One region of the Congzhengia sp. genome, then DNA from elsewhere that is predicted to be linked to it. Evidence: predicted binding sites of a transcription regulator. Region 1 holds the regulator's gene; the other holds the start of a gene.
The links. The regulator Rex, encoded in region 1, represses fermentation and respiration genes when NADH is low (regulators of the CRP and FNR family bind a similar motif). The targets are predictions, from matches to a motif close to ATTGTTAANNNNTTAACAAT.
Positions count from the first base shown of each region.

Region 2: the regulator Rex is predicted to act here: its motif matches at 3,087-3,106, upstream of adhE (bifunctional acetaldehyde-CoA/alcohol dehydrogenase).

Region 1 is NZ_JAXUNN010000017.1:12,080-17,848, reverse strand. It holds gene WIG73_RS03215 (hypothetical protein) at 1-400, shown strand, start outside; tRNA gene WIG73_RS03210 (tRNA-Arg) at 517-592, opposite strand; gene WIG73_RS03205 (redox-sensing transcriptional repressor Rex) at 625-1,266, opposite strand; gene WIG73_RS03200 (zinc ribbon domain-containing protein) at 1,341-1,754, opposite strand; gene WIG73_RS03195 (Gfo/Idh/MocA family oxidoreductase) at 1,939-3,234, shown strand; gene WIG73_RS03190 (aminoglycoside phosphotransferase family protein) at 3,231-4,310, shown strand; gene WIG73_RS03185 (nicotinate phosphoribosyltransferase) at 4,339-5,769, shown strand, end outside.
Region 2 is NZ_JAXUNN010000021.1:1,509-7,277, reverse strand. It holds gene WIG73_RS03710 (aminoglycoside phosphotransferase family protein) at 1-454, opposite strand, end outside; gene adhE (bifunctional acetaldehyde-CoA/alcohol dehydrogenase) at 454-3,063, opposite strand; gene WIG73_RS03700 (helix-turn-helix domain-containing protein) at 3,240-4,805, opposite strand; gene WIG73_RS03695 (glycoside hydrolase family 88 protein) at 5,002-5,769, shown strand, end outside.

The DNA of each region.
Region 1 (5,769 bases):
GGATAAAAGCTTAATTCAGACATGGATTGCCAGCATTTATAACGGAACTGAGCTTGAACGGACACAACTTGCTAAGATTTATAAACTCTCGTCCAGCATGGTTGGTGTTGTACTATCAAGATTTGTTGAAATATGCCGTTTTGTCAGAGCTTGCGACAAGACATTTCATAGTAATCCAAAAGGTTATATTGAATTCCCAGAAATCAAGAGGAGTGACACGGTAGATAAAAAAATCCCGGGTGTAAAATGGATACTGCGAAACCGAAAATGGAAAGTTGAAATCAGCGTAGGCAAATATAAAACCGTTTTTATTGGCTATTTTAAAAACTACGGGGATGCGGTCAGTGCGCGGCGGGATGCTGAAGTTAAGTATCGCGGAAAAAGCAATATTGTGATATGAATTCCGATTAATACATTTTTACAATGACACGAACGTTAAATTAATTTTGGTTATAAATTATTGAAAAGGAAAAGGCCACAAACTCAAAGAAACATTGAATTCGAGACCTTAAAGCTTGGTGCGCCTGATAGGATTTGAACCTACGGCACCCGGCGTCGGAGGCCGGTGCTCTATCCACTGAGCTACAGACGCATGAAAAGGTTTGTTTTTCAAACCTTTTCTATTTAATTTTCGTTTATCTTTGTAATTTTGTAGGATAATGTCATTAAACTGTCGCTTAAATGCACATTCTCTATAGCAACGTCGTCTGGAACCGCAATTTCTGTATATGAAAAATTCCAAAGTCCCTTAATGCCAGCAGAAATCAAACGTTTTGCAATGTCCCTTACTTCACTCCGCGGCAGCGACAGGGCAGCAATGTCAACGATATTTTGCTTACAAAAATCTTCCAATTTCGAAATATCGCTGACAACAATACCTTTAATTGTGGTTCCAATTTTTTTTGCATCATTGTCAAAAATGCCGATTACTTTAAACCCGCGCTTTTCAAGATTTGCATAATTTACCAGCGCATGTCCCATATTTCCTGCGCCAATAATAATCAAAGAATATCCATGATTTAGTCCTAAAATTTCTCCGATTTCAGCATATAGGTTTGGAACATTATAGCCGTAACCCTGTTGTCCGAACCCGCCAAAACAGTTAAAATCCTGTCTGATTTGAGAGGCCGTAACGCCCATTTTTTCGCTGAGCGCCGCAGAGGATATCCGGTTCACACCTTGTTTCATCAATTCGCCTAAATATCGGTAATATCTAGGTAGGCGCTTAATGACAACCATAGGCACTTCATTCTGTTCACTTTTCACTTTTCCACCTACATTTCACAAAACCTACAAGATAATATTATAAGGTAATTCTTCACATTTGTCAATAAAAAATTTTAAACCACATCGACCTCAGTAATTTCTTCCACATTTAAATCGTCATCATCTGGGTCGTTGTTTGTAAATTTATAGCCGCAGCCAGAGCAGAACTGCGCGTCAGCCGGGTTGCTTTTCGTGCAGTTAGGACAAATTTTTTCATTTTTTAATGTTGAGCTAACCTCAGAAAGCTCGTCAAGACGATCGTAAAGCTCGTTAATTTTTGCAATTGTTTCTTCAATTTTTTTTGTATCCGGTTCAGCTCCGTCTTTTTGAGAAAGGTAAACCAGTTCGCCTAAAACCTTAAAGTTTGTTCCAATTTCCGATTTCGTGTTTACCATGCTGAGCTTCACTTTCGACATTTCTACAAGCTCGCTGGACTTTTTCGCCACTTTATCGGCTGTATTTTTGATTTCTGAGAAAAAATTATCCATTTAAAAAACCTCCTTTAAAGATATGTTTTATTCTCTTAGCGTTTATAATATTATATCATAAATAAAAGCAATGTGAAACATAATTTCAAAAATTTAATATTTTTTTAAATAAATCTGTTAATTTTATTGTAAAATAAGGATAATTATGTTAAAATTGAGTTAGTTTGTTTTGGATGGTGAGAAAATGAAAAAGTTAAAAGCAATCCTGATTGGAGCCGGGCTGCGCGGAATTACATACACAGACTTTATTGCGGAAAACCGAGATAAATTTGAACTTGTAGCCGTGGCAGAGCCGGCAGACAGCAGAAGAAATTATATTAAGAAAAAACACGCGCTTTCAAACGGGCTTTGTTTTACAGACTATAAACCACTTTTAGAAAAGGGTAAAATTGCGGATGTTGCGATTATTGCCACCATGGACAGGGACCATTTTGAACCTGTCATGGAAGCAATTCGTGTGGGCTACGATATTTTGCTGGAAAAACCCATTGCTCCCACGCCAAGGGAGTGCGAGGCCATAACCAGCCTTGCAGAAAAAATGGGTTCACGCATTTTGGTCTGCCACGTTCTGCGGTTTACACCTTTTTTTGTTGCCTTGAAAGAGATTATCGACAGCGGCAAAATTGGGGAGGTTGTTTCCATATCCCAAATTGAGTGTGTTGGCAATGAACATCAGAGCCACAGCTTTGTCCGCGGCAACTGGGGAAACGAGGCAAAAAGCTCGTTTATGCTGCTGCAAAAATCCTGTCACGACATGGATATTCTGCAGTGGCTGATTGGAACAGAATGCAGACAGGTGCAGTCTTTTGGCAGCTTAACTTATTTTACTGAAAAAAATGCGCCCAACGGTGCGCCGGATTATTGCATTGAGGGCTGCCCTGTGGGAGAAACCTGTCCCTATAACGCTGTGAAGCTTTACTTAAAAAGCGACAGCGACTGGTTCCGTTCTGCCAGCACAAAAATGGTGAACCCGAATGACGATGACGTGAAAAAAGCAATATCTTCCACACAATATGGCAAATGTGTGTTTCGGTGCGATAACAATGTAGTAGACCACCAGGTGGTGAACCTGCTGTTTGACGGAGGCGTTACCGTTTCGTTTACCATGTGCGCCTTTAACAAGGGAGGCCGAACCATTCACATTATGGGAACGAAAGGTGAAATTGAAGCGCGCTTAGAAGACAACAAGCCCATTCAAATTTATACGTTTGCGGACAAATCCGTTTCCGAATATGATTATGCCGCAATGGGCGGAGAGGGGCAGGCCGGAGGGCACAGCGGCGGCGACGAGGGAATTATGGAAGCATTTTATAACTACATTGCCAATGGGGAAGCCGGCAAAAACATTTGCACGGTGGAACGCTCCTTAAAAAACCACTATATTGCCTTTGCCGCAGAACATTCAAGGCGTTCGGGCACGGTGATAAACGTAGAGGACTATATGAATTCTATAAAAAATGAAGAGGATTATTCAATATGATTGAACGTTATTTATCAGATATTTGCGGCGCCTTCGGAATTAAATCGGAGGGCATATCCTTTGGCGGAGGCCACATTAACGACACCTACAGTGCAGAAAAAGACGGCCGTCCCTGTGTGTTGCAGCGGATTAATACAGAGGTTTTTAAAAAACCGGATGAGGTTATGAGCAACATTTTTCGCGTGACCTCTCATCTTCGCTTAAAACTTAAGACGTCAAACGGCGACGCAGACAGGGGAACGCTTCATTTCTTGAAAACAGCAGACGGTGCTCCTTATTTTAAAGACGGCGACGGCGACTGTTTTCGGGTTTATCGTTTTATTGAAAACAGCATTACGGTTGAAACTGTTTCAAAACCGGCGCAATTTTATGAGGCGGCAAAAACCTTTGGCCGGTTCCAGAACATGCTGGCGGACTTTCCGGCGGAACAGCTTTATGAAACAATTCAACAGTTTCACGACACACCAAACCGTGTGAAACAATTAAACGATGCAATTAACAGCGATTGCTGCGGCAGGGTGAAGGAGTGTGCACCTGAATTAGAATATGCCATGAAGCAGGTGCCTGAGGCGGGCATCGTTTGCGGCGCAATTGCAGAAAGCGCCGTTCCATGCCGCGTAACACATAACGACACCAAGCTGAACAATGTTTTGTTTGATGAGAAAACCGGTGAGGGGATTTGCGTAATTGATTTAGATACGGTAATGCCCGGCTCCCTTTTATATGACTTTGGCGACGCCCTCAGGTTCGGCGCCAACACCGCCGCAGAGGACGAAACAGACATTGACAAGGTGGTTTTTGATTTAAACCTGTTTGAGGCCTTTACCAAAGGGTTTGCTTCGGAACTGAAAAACACCATAACACCGGCGGAAAAAGAGCTTTTGGCGTTTTCGGCAAAGCTTATGACATACGAGTGCGGAATCCGCTTTTTGGCAGACTTTTTAAACGGGGATACATATTTTAAAACAAAATACAGAAACCATAATTTAGACAGAGCGAGAAACCAGTTTCAGCTCTGCCGCCAAATTGATTTGAAGCGGAACGAAATGAATAAAATTGTAAACGAAAGCTTTTAACGAAAGAGCTTAGATGGGAGTCTTTAAAATGAATATTGAAAATTTAACCCTGCTCACTGACTTTTATGAACTGACCATGGCCAACGGATATTTTGAGCATGGATTAAAGGACGAAATTGCCTATTTCGACATGTTTTTTCGAAAAGTGCCGGACGACGGCGGTTTTGCAATTATGGCAGGTTTAAAACAGCTGATTGACTATATTGAACAGTTAGAGTTCAGCGAGGAAGATATTGCATTTTTAAGGAGCAAAAACATTTTCAGTGAAGCATTTTTAACCTATTTAAAAGAGTTTCAATTTGAATGCGACGTTTGGGGGATTCCCGAGGGAACGCCGATTTTTCCCCACGAGCCGATCATAACCGTCCGCGGGCCGGTGATTCAGGCGCAGTTTATCGAAACCATGGTTCTGCTTTCCATTAACCACCAGTCGCTGATTGCAACAAAGGCAAACCGCATTGTCCGCGCCGCAGAGGGCAGAGCAGTGATGGAGTTTGGCTCCCGCCGGGCCCAGGGCTATGACGGCGCGATTTACGGCGCGCGGGCGGCGTATATTGCCGGCTGCTGCGGAACGGCCTGCACCATTTCTGAGCGCATGGACGGAATCCCGGCTTTGGGCACCATGGCCCACAGCTGGGTTCAGCTGTTCGACTCGGAATATGAGGCATTTGCGGCTTATGCAAAAACTTATCCCGATGCCTGCGTGCTTTTGGTGGATACGTATAACGTGTTAAAATCCGGAATACCCAACGCAATTAAAGTGTTTCACGACGTGCTGCTTCCGATGGGATTTCGCCCAAAAGGTATCCGCATTGATTCAGGCGACATTGCCTACCTTTCAAAACGCGCACGGAAAATGCTGGACGACGCCGGATTTTCCGACTGTACCATCACTGCTTCAAACTCCTTAGACGAATATATTATCCGCGACACGCTGCAGCAGGGTGCAAAAATCGATTCCTTCGGCGTGGGCGAGCGGCTTATCACTTCAAAATCCGAGCCGGTGTTTGGAGGCGTTTACAAACTGGCGGCCGTTGAAAAGAACGGAAAAATTATTCCGAAAATTAAAATCAGCGAAAACACAGAAAAAATTACAAACCCGGGATTTAAGCAGGTTTACCGGCTGTTTTCAAAGGAGAGCGGGGAAGCCATTGCCGACGTTATTACGCTGTTCGGCGAGGTAATTGACGACACGAAGCCCTATGAAATTTTTGACCCGGAACATACCTGGAAGCGGAAAACACTGACAAATTTTAAAGCAGAAAAAATAACGACGCAGCTCTTTTCCGGCGGCAAACGGGTGTATGACAGTCCGAATGTCCACGAAATTAAAAAGCACTGCGCCTTTGAAATTGACAGACTGTGGGACGAAGTGAAACGGTTTGAGTTCCCCCACAAATATTATGTAGATTTGTCGCCTGAACTTTGGGAAATTAAAAATAACTTGTTAAAAAAATAT
Region 2 (5,769 bases), on a different contig from region 1:
AATCGCCGTGACAAACCTTTGTGTGTTTGGGCATACCCTCCAGTCTTGCATGAAGCTCATAACGGGTAGTTGCGTCCAAATCGGTTTCTGAAATTTTGCGCTTCATCTTATCCTTCAGTTTTGTTAAAAGAGGTGCTGTTTTTCCATGAATTTCAAGCTGAAGATCAACAAAAAGGTTTAAATATTCATCCAGTTTTTCAGGATGCTTTTTCATAAGGGAGGCCAGCGTTTCCCCTTCAATGAAGTCCATCACTAAGGCCCACTTGCCGTCGGTTTTTGTAACCTCCAAAAGCTTCGGTATATTTAATCCGGTTTCCTCCACACGGGCTTGGTTCAGCGCCTCGTTCAATACGTCAGCCTTCGAGAATTCCTCGTTAAACACCTTAACCGATTTGTCGCCGTCGCGGTAAATTGTTTTAGTAGGTCTTACTGCAATTACATTTTCAAAATTCATTATCTTTCACCTCCATAATATGCGTTCAGGTATAATTCCTTAATTTCGCTCATCAGCGGATATCTGGGGTTTGCGCCGGTGCACTGGTCGTCAAATGCCTGTTCTACCATTTCGTCCAGCCGGTCTAAAAAGTCTTTTTCATCAATGCCATATTCTTTAATGGTCTTTTTAATTCCAACCAATTCTTTTAAATCGTCAATTGCCTTAATCAAGTTTTCGGTTTTTTCTTCGTCCGTCTTGCCCTTAAGGCCCAGTGCATCTGCAATCTGAGCATATCGTGCTAAGGTATGCGGGTGGTCATACTGCGAGAACGTACCCATTTTTGTGGGTACCTCACTTGCATTAAAGCGGATAACTTCATCAATCATCAAAGCGTTTGCAACACCGTGAGGCAGATGGTGGAATGCGCCAAGCTTGTGTGCCATGGAGTGGCAAATGCCCAAAAATGCGTTTGCGAATGCCATGCCGGCCATGGTTGCAGCGTTTGCCATTTTTTCTCTTGCTTCCACGTCTGTCTGACCGTTTTCATATGCTTTCGGCAGATATTCAAAAATAACTTTCAGAGCCTGAATTGCCAACCCGTCGGTGTAATCCGTAGCCATGATAGAAGCATAAGCCTCTAAGGCGTGGGTAACTGCGTCAATACCCGATGCGGCTGTTAAGCCCTTGGGAGCTGACATATGAAGGTCTGTGTCGATAATTGCCATGTTTGGCATCAGCGCATAGTCAGCCAGAGGATATTTAACGCCGGTTGATTCGTCAGTGATAACGGCAAACGGCGTCACTTCAGAGCCTGTGCCGGCAGAGGTGGGAACAGCAATGAAATATGCTTTTTCACCCATTTTCGGGAACGTGTAAATACGCTTTCTGATGTCTACAAAGCGCATTGCCATGTCCATGAAGTCTGCTTCCGGGTGTTCATACATCACCCACATGATTTTCGCGGCATCCATTGCAGAACCGCCGCCCAGCGCAATAATGGTGTCCGGCTGGAATGCGCGCATCTGCACGGTTCCGGCTTTGGCGCAAGCTAAAGTCGGGTCGGGAGCTACGTCAAAGAACGTGGTGTGGGCAATGCCCATCTCGTCTAACTTATCGGTAATCGGTTTTGTGTAACCGTTCTGGTAAAGGAACGAGTCTGTTACGATAAATGCTCTCTTTTTGCCCATGACGTTTTTCAATTCATCTAAAGCAACCGGCAGGCAGCCTTTCTTTAAATAAACCTTTTCAGGCGCTCTGAACCAAAGCATGTTCTCCCTTCTTTCTGCAACAGTTTTGATATTCAAAAGGTGCTTTACACCGACATTTTCCGAAACAGAGTTGCCGCCCCACGAGCCGCAGCCCAGGGTGAGGGAAGGCGCAAGCTTAAAGTTGTAAAGGTCTCCGATGCCGCCGTGGGAAGAAGGTGTGTTCACCAAAATGCGGCAGGTTTTCATTCTTAAAGCAAATTGGTTAATTTTTTCTGTTTCCTTCACAGCATCTACATAAAGAGAGGAGGTGTGGCCATAGCCGCCGTCAGCAATGAGCTGTTCTGCTTTTGCCAGAGCATCGTCAAAGTCTTTGGCTTTATACATTGCCAAAACAGGGGAAAGCTTTTCGTGAGCAAATTCTTCAGAAATGTCCACCGAAGTTACTTCGCCGATAAGAATTTTTGTGCCTTCCGGAACATCAACACCGGAAAGAGCGGCAATGGTGTGTGCTTTCTGACCAACAATTTTGGCGTTTAATGCGCCGTTTATAATAATGGTTTTCCGAACCTTTTCCGTTTCATCCTTATCCAGGAAATAGCAGCCGCGGCGGGCAAATTCTTTTTTTGCAGCGTCATAGATATTTTTCATAACAATCACGCTTTGCTCTGACGCGCAAATCATACCGTTGTCAAATGTTTTAGAATGGATAATAGAGTTTACTGCCAAAAGCAGATCGGCCGAGTCGTCGATAATGGCCGGTGTGTTGCCCGCACCAACACCGATTGCAGGTTTTCCGCTGGAATATGCCGCTTTTACCATGCCCGGTCCGCCGGTTGCTAAAATAATGTCTGCCTCTTTCATAACCGTGTTGGTTAAATCCAACGAGGGAACGTCAATCCAGCTGATAATTCCCTCCGGAGCGCCAGCCGCTACGGCTGCATCTAATACTACCTTTGCCGCAGCAATGGTAGACTTTTTTGCTCTGGGATGGGGGCTGATAATAATTGCGTTTCTGGTTTTCAGCGCAATCAGCGTTTTAAAAATTGCTGTTGATGTGGGGTTCGTGGTAGGAATAACTGCTGCTACCACACCGATGGGTTCTGCAACCTTTTTAATGCCATAGGATTTGTCTTCTTCGATAATTCCGCAGGTTTTTGTGTCCTTATAGGCGTTGTAAATATATTCCGCCGCATAGTGGTTTTTAATAACCTTGTCTTCCACAATGCCCATGCCCGTTTCCTCCACAGCCATTTTGGCGAGGGGAATTCTGGCCTTGTCGGCAGCTGTGGCAGCCGCCAGGAATATTTTGTCAACCTGTTCCTGAGTGTAGCCGGCAAAAACTGTTTGAACGTTTCTTAATCTTTTCAGTTCTGTTTCCAACGCTTCCACGCTGTCAATGATTGGTTTTGTTTCATTCATGATAGAACCTCCCACTATAGTATATTGTTAAATTTTTAACAACCTGTTTAAATTTATTTTAGCACGAATTTTTCTTTTTGTCAATATATAAAATAAATTGTTCAAAATCTTTGTATATATCCAATAATCCAGCGCATATAAGGAGTAACAAAGCTGTAATTTTGGCCAAATAAACATTATGCGCCTGTTGACTTTGCGGCCTCGCCGTTTGCAAATTCGCTGGGAGTCAGGCCGGTTACTGCCTTAAACTGGGCGGCAAAATATTTGCTGTTTTTATAACCGGTCATAATGCTGATTTCATATATTTTATATTTGCCGGTTATCAGCAGCTCCTTTGCTTTTTTTACCCTGAGCTCTATTAAATAGTCCCTGAAATTAAAGCCGGTGTGCAGCTTGAAAAAGCGCGAAAAATAAGAAGGATTTAAGTTTAAATATTTTGCCACGTCCTCTAAAGATAAATCCCGGGCAAAATTATTTTGAATATATTCCACGGCACGTTTCACAGTGCTGGAAGAAGCGGTCAGATTGTTTTTTCCGGCCTCCCGGCAAACCATAAAAAGCACGTTGGTGCAAATATTTTGCGCTGTGGCGCCGTTTGCTTCGGAAAGGGAACGCATCATGCGTTTGAATTCTGCGTTTTCTTTTAAATGCGGCGCCATATTCTGCATGGAAATTTCACAGAATTCGGACAGTGCATCTGAAAGCACATTTTCGGCCGACTGGGAAAGCAGCCGCACAATATAGTTTAAATGCTCTTTAAGACGGGGCGTTTTATCCAAAATTGCGGAAATTACTACGTTTTTATACATATCAAGCAGCAACGCGTGATTTTCCTTCGTGTTGTCAATTGCCTCGACGTTCATGTTGCTGTTGCTTAAAATCGGTGTTGTGATGTGGTCGATAAAATCGTGAAAGGACATAAAATGCCGGCCAATATGCCAATTGACCGTAAGTCCGATCATGGTCTTTAAATTGTGCTCGGTATTGGTGAGGTGCAGACGCAAGGTATTAATAAAATTGGTGGCGTCGCTGGTCTCCGCCAAAGCAACATAAAAGATTTCTCCGTTTGTGAACATGATATTCTGAATTTCAAAGCTTTTATTTTCAGGCCGCAGAAAGTTGCCCACGGCAACCAAAAACCGCTCCTTGTCGTAATTCCAGCGGTTTGTCATATATTCATTGTAATTGGGAATGGCAATCCAGAACGGGCAGTATATGCAGGAATGATTGCCTAAACTCAGCTCTTTGGCCTTTTTCTGAATATTTTCTCTGCCGGTGATGTTCCCCATAAAAATGTCTGTCAAAAACTGTTTTCTTGCAGAAACAACAAGCTGATCAAATAATTTATCACGCTTTTTCTGAGTCGCCTGCCGGTCAAGCAAAACCTTAATTTCAGTCAGCGCCGCAGTCAGCTCAGTGTCATCTCCTGGGTTGATAATGGCGGAAACTCCTTGGGAAACAGCGGATTTTGCCAGCTCAAAATCCGTTCTGTCGGTATACAGTAAAATTTTAATATCCGGAAAACGTCTGTGGATGCTTTTCACAATATCTAAGTTCTTTTCCTTTGCCGGGGGCAAATCGGTAATCACCAAATTTGGGCGCGTTCTGGCTACTGCGTCTGACGCGCGCTTATTATATAAATAGGAAGAAACAACGGTAAAGCCTAAATTGCTTTCGGAAATTGCATACTTCAAGTGCGCAATTGTTTCAGCTTTGCTGTTAATAATAATCGTTTTATACATAAATAAACCACCTGTTTTACGGCTGTTTTTATCAATGTCACAAGTATATCATACTTTTTTTCAAATATCAATAGAAAAGGTACGTTTTATTTACTAAATTCATAGTGTTGTAAAAATTTTGGGCTTGAAGTGGTGAATGATTTATGGCATAATATATCATATATCATAAACTACAAGTCAAAGTGGGGACCTACGCATGAAGGAAATACTTAAAAAAGTTGCAGATAACATGACTGCAATCAAAAATCAGGGCATTGAAGAAGAATGTCCCATTGGAATTATCGACATTGAAAACTGGGAGTGGCCACAAGGGGTTGGAATGTATGGCATGTATAAGTATTACAAGGAACTTGGCGATACATCATACCGCGATTTTTTAATAAAATGGTATGATAAAAATATCGCAAAAGGTCTTCCCGAACGAAATGTCAACACCATGTGTCCAATGCTGACACTGGCGCATTTGGCCGAGGAAACCGGCAGAAAGGATTATTTAGACCTTTGCACCGAGTGGGCAGAATGGGTTATGAACGAAATGCCGAGAACGGAAGGCGGCGGAATTCAGCATATCGTCAGCGGTGGGGAAAACCACAACCAGGTTTGGATTGACACGCTGTTTATGACAGTGCTGTTTTTAGCCAAAATGGGACTGTTGCTTGACAGAAAAGAATATATTGAAGAAGCAAAATTCCAGTTCCTGTTCCATATTAAATATCTGGCTGATAAAAAAACTGGATTTTGGTTCCACGGCTGGACCTTTGACGGCAGACACAACTTTGCCGATGCGCTTTGGGCACGGGGCAACTGCTGGTATACCGCAGGTTCGGTTGAGTTTATAGAAATGCTTGGCCTTGAGGGTTCTTTAAAAGAATACCTTTTGAACACGCTCGTGTTTCAGGTTGAGGCGCTGGCAAAAACCCAGGACGAAAGCGGCGGTTGGCACACACTTTTAGACGATCCAAGT